3 regions of the Halomonas sp. JS92-SW72 genome follow, and region 3 is predicted to be linked to each of the others. Evidence: riboswitches for the same ligand, from Rfam matches in the RefSeq annotation. Region 3 holds a riboswitch; each other region holds the start of a gene.
The links. A riboswitch is a leader RNA that binds a small molecule or an ion and turns the genes downstream of it on or off. The one in region 3 is predicted to bind thiamine pyrophosphate.

Region 1 (3,266 bases), 1.5 Mb from region 3:
TAGATCGGCACCGTACCGATCGGCACCGGCGAGTTGCGGATGATCCACTCGCGGGTCTCGTGGATGTTCTGGCCGGTGGAGAGGTCCATGATGGTATCCGCACCCCAGCGGATGCCCCAGGTCATCTTGTCGACCTCCTCCTCGATGGAGGAGGTGACCGCCGAATTGCCCAGATTGCCGTTGATCTTCACCAGGAAGTTGCGGCCGATGATCATCGGCTCCGACTCCGGGTGGTTGATGTTGCAGGGAATGATGGCGCGGCCGGCGGCCACTTCGGCGCGTACGAACTCCGGGGTGATCTCCTCCGGCAGGCGGGCGCCGAAGCTCTGGCCGGCATGCTGATGGCCGAGGATGCGCTCGACCTCTGCCGTACCCAACGCCTGGCGGCGCTGGTTCTCGCGGATGGCGATGAACTCCATCTCCGGCGTGATGATGCCCTGGCGAGCGTAGTGCAGCTGAGTGACGTTCTTTCCGGGTTTGGCGCGGCGCGGCGTGCGGCTCAGGTCGAAGCGCAACTGGGCCAGGGTCGGGTCGTTGGCGCGACGCTTGCCGTACTCGCTGGTGGGGCCGTCGAGGAACTCGGTATCGCCGCGCGCCTCGATCCAGGCGCGGCGCAGTTCGGGCAGGCCACGACGCAGGTCGATCTCGGCCTGCGGGTCGGTGTAGGGGCCGGAGGTGTCGTAGACCAGCAGCGGCGGGTTCTCCTCGTCGGCGCCGGAGGTCTTGGTCGGCGACAGCGAGATCTCGCGGAAGGGCACGCGGATGTCGGGGCGCGAGCCTTCGACGTAGAGCTTGCGCGAGCCGGGCAGCGGCTGGATGGCGGCCTCGTCGACCTTGGCGGTCTCGGCGAGGAAGTGGGCGGTCTTGCTCATGGTGGGGATCCTTGGTGCGTTGTTGTCGGTGAATCAGAGGCTGCGGTCGAGCCCCATCTGCCAGAAATCGATCTCGAGCCGGGTGGCATCGCGGAACACCTCGACGAGCTCGTCGAAGCGTGCCGGGGTGACGTCGGCCAGGCGGGCGTCGAGCCATGCCAGTTCGGCGCGCATGGCGGCCTGGAACTCCTCGCCCTCGTACATGGCGATCCAGGCGTCATAGGGGTTGGCGTTACCGCGCAGGGTGTTCGGCTGGGCGCCCAGCCAGTTGGCGATCTCGCCGTAGCCCACCAGGCAGGGGGCCAGCGCCACGTGCAGGTCGAGCAGGTCGCCGCGGTTGCCGGTGTCGAGCACGTAGCGGGTGTAGGCCATGGTGGCCCGCGCCTCGGGCAGCGCGGCCAACTGCGCCTCGGTGATGCCCCATTCGCGGCAGTAGCCCACGTGCAGGCCGAGCTCCACGTCGACGATGGCCTTGAGCCCCTCATGGGCCTGGCGCAGGTCGGCCAGGGTGCGGCTCTTGTAGGCGGCCAGCGCGTAGGCCCGGGCAAAGTGGATCAGAAACAGGTAGTCCTGCTTCAGGTAGTGGCGAAAGGCGCCCTCCTCGAGGGTGCCCTCGGCGAGACCGCGCACGAAGTCGTGTTCGATATAGGCGCGCCAGTCGTCCTGGCAGGCGGCGGTGAGGTCGCTGAAGCGGTAGCCCATCTTGCCTCCGATTGTCGGGTGACGATCCGGAGTGCGGGCGAGGGAGGGAGTGGGGCCTGGGGGTGACGCGCTACACGGGGGTAGCCGGGGGAGGCCGCCGCTTGATTCCTACGCCGGTACTAACCGGATCAGGTTCAACGGGCCCCGCCGTGACGACCGCACCGGTGTGGCGCACTGTCGTATGGCGATCTCAGCCGGTTCCACCGGCACCCCGTCAAGCGAGGGTTCACTCTAGCAGGCCCGGGGGCATTTGCCAGCCCCGAGGCTACCGGTGCAGGGCTATCCGTAGATGGAAGGATCGCTCAAGGCTGTTCCGGCGACAGGCCTGCAAGGGGGCGCCATGAACCCCTCCCTGGGGGCTACCTAGACCCTCCCTGGTCCACGGACCCCCTTTCCGGCCTGTCCCCGGCGCCTTTCGCTGACGCGCCACTGGTAACTGCGATAGCTCTAGCTACCGGTGGCGGTATAGCCAGCGCACGTCCACGGCGAAGGAGAGGGTGAGCCCCGCCAGGGCGGTGGCCGCCAGCCAGCCAGCGAGCAGGTCGGACATGGCCGGCAGCAGGGCGAGCATCAGCGCAGCCACCTGCCACACGCAGACCGCCTTGCGGCGCAGGCTCTCGGGAAGCTCGCCGGCGAGCCAGGCCCAGCGCCAGCTCGCCGCCACGAAGGCGTAGCGCATGGCGCCGATGGCCAGCACCCAGGGGCCGACGCGCTCCAGCAACAGCAGCGCCAGGCAGAGCACCAGGATGAAGAAGGCGTCGAGCTCCATGTCGAAGCGGGCCCCCACGGCGCTGGCGCTGGCGGTGCGTCGGGCCACCCAGCCATCCACGCCGTCCAGGGCCAGGGCGACCAGTGCCAGGGCGAAGAGCCACTCTCCGTGGGCGGCCAGCAGGGCCGGGTCGGCCAGGGTGCCGGCCAGCAGGGCCACCAGCACGCCTCGCGCCAGGGTGACCCGGTTGGCCGTGCCCAGCCCGCCCTGGCGCATGGGGCGGCGCCGCAGGGCGCGCCACAGCAGGGCCGCCATCCCCAGGTAGGTGGCGATGGCCAGCGGCGCTACCCATGATCCCACCAGCCCCAGCGAGGCCAGAAGCCCCAGCAGGGTGAGACCGCCCAGCGCCAGCTCCATGGCCAGGCGCCAAGGCCGCGTCGCCTCGGCGGGCCCTGGCGCAGGCGGGTGGGACGAGAGAGGAGAGGGCATCCGGGCTCCCTGATGGTTGTTGATCGCCGCTGTCGATGGCCGCTGTCGACGGCCATGGTGGCGAGGCATAGCCGCTATGCTGAAGGCGATGAGCTCATGACCATTACCCTAGCAGTCGGCCCCACTGTGGACCGCCGGCAGCGATAAAATTGTTCATTTGCGTGTTATTGTACCATTATTGTAGAAGTATTCGCCCGCCTCGCCGCTGGAGCCGCCATGTCCGTCGACACCGCCACCGCCTTCTGGACCCTGGCCCCCGGTCACGGTGAACTGCGCGAGGAGCCGCTGCCCGCCGCCGGCGAGGGGGAGGTGCGGGTCAGGGCGCTGTTCGGCGGCATCAGCCGCGGCACCGAGGCGCTGGTCTTTCAGGGGCGGGTGCCCGAGAGCGAGAGGCAGCGCATGCGCGCCCCCCTCCAGGTCGGCGACTTCCCCTGGCCGGTGAAGTACGGCTACGTCAGCGTCGGGGTGGTCGAGGCTGGCCCCGCGGCGCTGCT
Region 2 (3,266 bases), 170 kb from region 3:
TGATTGCCAAACTGAAAGGGCTCGGTTTGAGGGTCGCTGTCGACTCCGCTTGCTTGTCGATTCCTGGCTCACTATCGCCGGGAGAAGCCACAAGTGCACAGGCTTCATCGGCTATATATTCGTTGCGATCGGGAGCTACTGTCTCAGGCTCCGCCTCCCAGATATCCTCGAGTTTAAGATCGAACGGTTTGTCAATTGGATAAAGGGCATCCGAGGACTGGTCCGCCTCCATAAAATGCTCGGGGCGGTCGTCTTGTAGTGTACCTTTCGCGCCCCCACCCTGATTTTCCGAGGGAGTGGTAAGTGTGGTGTGGGCGTTCTGTTTCTCGACTCCGAGTGCTAAACCCACCGGACTCGGCTCGGAGACACCCTCCGGTATCTTCAATTCGTTGAGCCTTGACTCTATTCCGCTAGGCAAGGCCTCTTTCGGGGTTGATTCGTCAGCTTTATTAATCATTGGGCCTTGGGCGGCTGACTCGCTACTATTCGTCTCGCGGAAAGCCTCGGACGCACTGCGCATCAGCGAGATGCAGTCGGGACACCCACCCTTCTCTGCATGAGCCAAGGCGCTTTTTCCACCAAGGTCTAGCAGTGTCGGATTTGCTCCAGCAGCCAAAAGGATGCGCAAAGTCCCCTTTTTCTTTCGGGCTGCGGCGAGCATCAAGGGTGTAGCCCCATTTTTGTCGCGTGCGTCGAGGTTGTCACCTCGTTGGATGTGTAGCTTGACCGCTGTCTCAACGCCGGCGATCACCGCCACGCGGAGAAAGGGGTTCAGGCGATTCACCGGCTCTTCCATGCTCCGAGGCCTTTCTGTCGGGACGTATCTTGGGGTGAGAGCTACGCTCGCCACCCACTGGAGGGGGTTAGTGCGTCTAGTGAGGAGGTGTGGTGACCCATGTGCACCTCAACGGCGGACTCGAAGCCGCGGCTCTGTCGGCCTTGGATCATCCGGAGTGCTAGATGAACGCTCCCCATGAGCTCGTTAATCAGAGCCTGTAGAGCCCCCGCTCCGTTGGAGCAGACGCTCGGAGGTTTCGGAGTAGAGGGCGCCTAAGATCGTATGCAGTCGCCCTAGGGCGTGTGCCTTGATTTTGGTGAATGGCATTATTGATGTTCCCTGCGAGGGTGGTCGTTCTGACTTTGTAGCTGTTATATCATTTCACGGGGCTCTAAGTCATATCGGCCAAGTGGCCTTCGACTAAGGGCTCAAGAACTTACTTCATCCACTTGTCGCCAGGGGAGTCCCGCCGCATCCGCGGGGGCTGAGAGGGCCAAGCGCCGACCCTGGAACCTGATCCGGTTCATACCGGCGGAGGAAGCGCGACATGCCCTACCTGACGTCTGCCGTGCTCGGCGCGGCGCTGCTGTGCTTTGCCTTTCTGGGCCTGCGGGCCCGCCGGGCCGACGGCCTGCTCGATGACTACGTCACCGCCCGCAACTCCCAGGGCGCCCAGGCCATCGGCCTGTCGTTCCTGGCCTCCAGCATGGGCGCCTGGATCCTCTTCGCGCCGCCGGAGATCGGCGCCTTCGTGGGGCCGGTGGCGCTGGCCGGCTACGCCATCGGCTCCTCGCTGCCCTTCATCGTGCTGGGGCTCTACGGCCCGGCGATCCGTCGCCACCTGCCCCAGGGGCGCAGCATCGGCGAGTTCGCGGAGTCCTGCTACGGCACCGGGGTGCGGCGCTGGGTCTCCTTCGTCTCGGTGGCCTACATGGCGATCTTCCTGGCCGCCGAGCTCACCGCCATCGGCGCCATCGCCGCGCTGCTCTCCGACGTGCCGCCGGCGCTGGTGGTCCTCGGGGTGGCGGTGGTCACCCTGGTCTACACCACCCTGGGCGGGCTGCGGGCGAGCCTCGCCACCGACCGCTGGCAGGCCTGGCTGCTGCTGGCCCTGCTGGTGCTGGTGGGTGGCGTGGCCTGGTGGTGGCTGCCGCCCATGCCGGCCGAGGCCGTGATGCCCTCCATTCCCACGAGCAGTGCGCTCTCCGTGGCGCTCACCCTGGTGATCGCCGTCACCGCGGCCAACCTCTTCCATCAGGGCTACTGGCAGCGGGTATGGGCCGCCGAGGATGACCGCGCCCTGGCCCGCGGGGCGCTGCTGGGCGGGGCCAGCAGCCTGCTGGTGGTGATGGGCATCGGCGGGCTCGGCATCGTGGCGGCCATGCATGCGCTACCCCTGGGCGAGCCGCCGATTCCCTTCTTCGCGCTGCTCTCCGCCGCGCCGGCCTGGCTGGGCTTGCCGGCCCTGGTGCTGGCGGTGACCCTGGTGGCCTCCAGCGTCGATACCCTGCAGAACGCCATCGCCTCCATGGCGGTGGCAAGCGTTGGCCGGCGCGGGCTCTCGGTGCGGGCGGCGCGCCTGGTCACGGTGGCGCTGATGCTGCCGGTGGTGTGGGTGGCCCTGCAGGGCTTCTCGGTGCTGCGCCTCTTCCTGATCGCCGATCTCCTGTGCGCCGCCATCCTGCTGCCGGTGCTGCTGGGCCTGTGGCGGCGCATGTCGCCCCTGGCCGCCGTGGCCGGCGGCGTGGCGGGGCTGCTCGGCGCGATCGTGCCGGGCTGGATCACCCTGGGGAGCCTCTCCGCCGGCTTCATGGCCGCCACCTTCCCGGACAGCATTCCGACGCTGCCGCCCTTCCTGGGGGCGCTGCTCGCCTCCACGCTGGTGAGCCTGCTGATCGCCTGGCTTCGCCCGGGGGCGAGATTCCAACCGACACTCCAAGGAGATGCCCGATGACCACACGAGCCGACTGGACCGCCTGGGCGGCGCAGCAGGACGCGCCGCGCCTCACCGACTGGCTGCGCGAGATCAGCGAGCCCGACTGGTCCGCCACCGTGAACCACCCGCTCTTCGACGCCATGGCCGAGGGGCGCCTCGCCGGCGCCGACTTCGCCGCCTACATGGTGCAGGACTATGGCTTCGTGGACCCCTTCACCGCGCTGATCGGCTTCGCCATCGGCCGGGCGCCGAGCATGGCCGACCGGGTGGTGCTGGGGCAGTTCATGGGCATGCTGACCAGCGACGAGAACAGCACCTTCCAGCGCACCTTCGAGGCCTTCGAGGTGCCCGCCGACCAGCGCGAGGCGCCGGACTACCTGCCCGAGACCCGCGCCTTCCAGGTGCTGCTGCGCGAGACCGGCCGCGCCGGCGGCTACGCCGAGATCCTCGCGGCGCTGGTGGTCACCGAGTGGATCTACCTGGAGTGGGCGCTGCGGATCACCCGCGCCGAGGGGCTGCACCCGCTGGTGGGGGAGTGGATCGACCTGCACG
Region 3 (3,266 bases):
TCACCGCCAGGCCCTGGGCGCCGGCCTGGCGGACCGCCGCTACGTGCTCGGCCTTGAGCCCGCCGATGGCCACCGCCGGCAGGGGGCTCGCCGCCACCAGCGAGGCGAGGCCCGCAAAGCCCAGCGGCTCGGCGTGGTCTTGCTTGCTGGGGGTGGCGAACACCGGCCCCAGCCCCAGGTAGTCGAGGCGCTCGGCATCGAGGCGCGCCATCTGCTCCAGCGTCTGCACCGAGAGGCCGAGCAGCGCCCGCTCGCCCAGCGCCGCGCGGGCGGCCGCCACCTCACCGTCGTCCTGGCCGATATGCAGGCCGTCGGCGCCGCTCTCCACGGCCACCGCCAGTCGGTCGTTGATGATCAGCGGCACGCCGCTGCCGGCCAGGGCCGCCTTCAACCGGCGCGCCTGGTCGATCATCGCGCCGTCGCCGGCGTGCTTGTCACGCAGCTGGACCACGGTCACCCCGCCGCGCACCGCGGCCACCACGGTCTCCACCAGGCCGCGCTCGGCGCACAGGCCGGGGTCGGTAACGAGGTACAGGGATAGATCAAGTCTCATCGGTCATCTCCAGTCGCAGTCGGTCCCTCAGGGTCTCGCCATCCAGGGCGTGCAGGGCGTCGAGGAAGGCCACGGCGAAGCTGCCCGGCCCCCGGGCACTCTCGCCGGCGAGCTCCCCGGCCGCGGCGTAGCAGGCCAGCGCCGCCACGCTGGCCTCGAAGGGATCCTCGGCCCCGACCAGGAAGGCGGCCACCACCCCGGTGAGCGAGCAGCCAAGGGTGGTGACCCTCGGCATCAGCGGGTGGCCGCCGCGCACCCGGGCCAGGCGGCGGCCGTCGGTGACGAGATCCACCTCGCCGGTCACCGCCACCACGCAGCCGATGCGCCGGGCCAGTCGCACGGCGGCCTGCTCGGCGGCCGCGGCCGGGTCGCTGCTGTCCACGCCGCGCCCGCCGGCCCCGCGGGCCTCCAGGGCGATGATCTCCGAGGCGTTGCCGCGGATCACCGTGGGAAGGCGCTCCAGCAGGCGCGCGCCTGTCTCGCGCCGGTAGGCGGTGGCACCCACCGCCACCGGGTCCAGCACCCAGGGCCTGCCGGTCAGGCGGGCCGCTTCGGCGGCCTCGTCCATGGCGTCCACCCAGTGGGGCGAGAGGGTGCCGATATTGACCGTCAGGGCGTCGGCGAGGGCGGTGAACTCCGCGGCCTCCTCCCGGGCGTGAACCATGGCCGGCGAGGCGCCGATGGCCAGCAGGACGTTGGCCATGGTGTTCATGGCCACCAGGTTGGTGATGTTGTGGATCAGCGGGGCGCGCTCGCGCACCCGGGCCAGGTGGGCGGCGACATCCAGCGAGGGGGAAAGGGGGGTGAGCATGGGGCCTCCCGGGCGCGGGAGGTGCAGGCAGGCGAGCGCCGGGGCTGCACGACTCCCTACGCCGGCATGATCCGGTTCAGGTTCCAAGGGTGCCTCTCAGCCGCCCAGCTGCTGCTGCGCGGCGCCCCTGTCGTCAGGACCCACTATCCACGCCTGCGGCAGGGCTGTAAAGGCGGGGGGTCAGGCCATCACCTGAAACCCCACCAGGGTGATCAGGCTGGCCAGCACCAGGCAGTTGGTGGCCTCCAGTGCCTCCTTGCCCCGCCACGGTTCGGGGCCCAGCAGGACGGCCGTCGCGGCCCCCAGGGCGACCAGCCCCATGGGCAGCTCCACGGGATCCCAGCCGGCGGCCAGCACGCCAAGCGCCAGCAGCGCCAGGCCCATGATCAGCAGCGGCAGGAGGGCGCGGTTCTCGGTGATGGGGGTGGCATCGAGCAACATCGTTGCGCTCCGGGTCATGGCGTCGCCTCGCGTGAGTGATCCGTCATCACATCCGACTGTGGCGCCCCTTTCTTAAGGATGGCTTACGGCGGCATGACCGGGGTGTGACACCGCCGTTGCGGACTGAGCGGCTCGGGACCGTCGATGCGCGCCACGACGCGAGGATGAACGCCCCATGAACGGGGCGTTAAGGTTCCTGTCAGCCGCACTGGCGTAGAACGGTCATCATCCATCGAACGAGGAGGGTGACGACATGAACTGGCTGGATTCCGCACAACGTTACGGCGCCGTCTCTCGGGCGCTTCACTGGGGCATGGCCACGCTGCTGATCCTGATGCTCGGCACCGAGTGGCTGGCGGAGCTCGTCGGGATGAGCGAGCGGGAGGCGATGACGCTGCACAAGAGCGTCGGGCTGCTGCTGCTGGGTCTGCTGGTGTTCCGGCTGCTGTGGCGCGGGGTAAACCACGGCAGGCTCGAGTCTCATGCGCACTGGCAGTGGGCGGCCCGGCTGGGGCACCTGGCGCTCTATGCGGCGATGCTGCTGATCCCCGTGAGCGGCCTGCTCGCCGCCCTGGGCAGCGGCCACGGCGTGGAATTCTTCGGCACGGCGCTGATCGCTCCGGGCCCCGAGATCGAGTGGCTGGAGGAGGCCGCCGAGGAGAGCCATGAGGTGCTGGCCAACCTGCTGTGGCTGCTGATCGGCGTGCACGTGCTGGCCAGCCTGGCCCACCAGTTCTGGCTGCGCGACCACACCCTGAAGCGCATGGTGTGAGTCAGGCAGCGGCGCCGCCCGGCCGTGAGCCTCGCCGGGTGGCGCCGTTGGCTGTCGCGCAACGGGACGTGCGGGGGTGTCGCCGCCTTAAGCCTGCCTTAAGAGAGCTCTGGAAACCTGGAGACGAGAGGTGCCGTTGGCACCCCACTGTCCTGCCGAGGAGGCCCTTCCATGAATACCCTGAATCTTTCCCACCAGCCGCTTCGCCAGCTCGCGGCCCCGCTGCTGCTGGTCAACCCGCACCGCCCGCCGCTGAGCGCATCGAGTTCCGCCCTCGAGGTGCTCACCGACTTCTCGGTGCTTACGCCACGCACCATTGCTGCCGATGTTGGTGTGGACGAGGCGCACCTGATGATGCGTCACGGTGGCATTCGCCTGCTGCTGGTCATCGATGACCGGGGGCACTGCCTCGGGGTGTTGACCGCCCGGGAGGTGATCGGCGACCGGCGCATCACCCTCGCCATGCAGGAGCGCGACCTGTCGCGTGACGAGGTCACCGTGGGCATGATCATGACCCCCTGGCACAAGCTGTCGGCCATGCCGCTGGAGCAGCTGGCCTCGCTGACCATCGAGGACCTGCTGCTGTCGCTGGAGGCGATGACCGACCAGCACCTGCTGGTGACCGAGCATGGCCACCAGGGGCGCGAGTGGATTCGCGGCCTGGTCTCGGCGGCGGACATTCGTCGCGC

Region 1: linked by a shared signal. The riboswitch ahead of tenA (thiaminase II) and the one ahead of thiM (hydroxyethylthiazole kinase) in region 3 are both predicted to bind thiamine pyrophosphate.
Region 2: linked by a shared signal. The riboswitch ahead of D1793_RS06630 (sodium:solute symporter) and the one ahead of thiM (hydroxyethylthiazole kinase) in region 3 are both predicted to bind thiamine pyrophosphate.

The regions. Positions count from the first base shown of each region.
Region 1 is NZ_CP032147.1:2,762,746-2,766,011, reverse strand. It holds gene thiC (phosphomethylpyrimidine synthase ThiC) at 1-872, opposite strand, end outside; gene tenA (thiaminase II) at 906-1,574, opposite strand; TPP riboswitch at 1,663-1,798, opposite strand; gene D1793_RS12925 (CDP-alcohol phosphatidyltransferase family protein) at 2,026-2,772, opposite strand; gene D1793_RS12920 (zinc-binding alcohol dehydrogenase) at 2,989-3,266, shown strand, end outside.
Region 2 is NZ_CP032147.1:1,397,778-1,401,043, reverse strand. It holds gene D1793_RS06635 (sigma-70 family RNA polymerase sigma factor) at 1-796, opposite strand, end outside; TPP riboswitch at 1,226-1,336, shown strand; gene D1793_RS06630 (sodium:solute symporter) at 1,326-2,732, shown strand; gene D1793_RS06625 (TenA family protein) at 2,729-3,266, shown strand, end outside.
Region 3 is NZ_CP032147.1:1,223,209-1,226,474, forward strand. It holds gene thiE (thiamine phosphate synthase) at 1-553, opposite strand, end outside; gene thiM (hydroxyethylthiazole kinase) at 543-1,364, opposite strand; TPP riboswitch at 1,401-1,503, opposite strand; gene D1793_RS05855 (hypothetical protein) at 1,545-1,805, opposite strand; gene D1793_RS05860 (cytochrome b/b6 domain-containing protein) at 2,059-2,577, shown strand; gene D1793_RS05865 (CBS domain-containing protein) at 2,749-3,266, shown strand, end outside.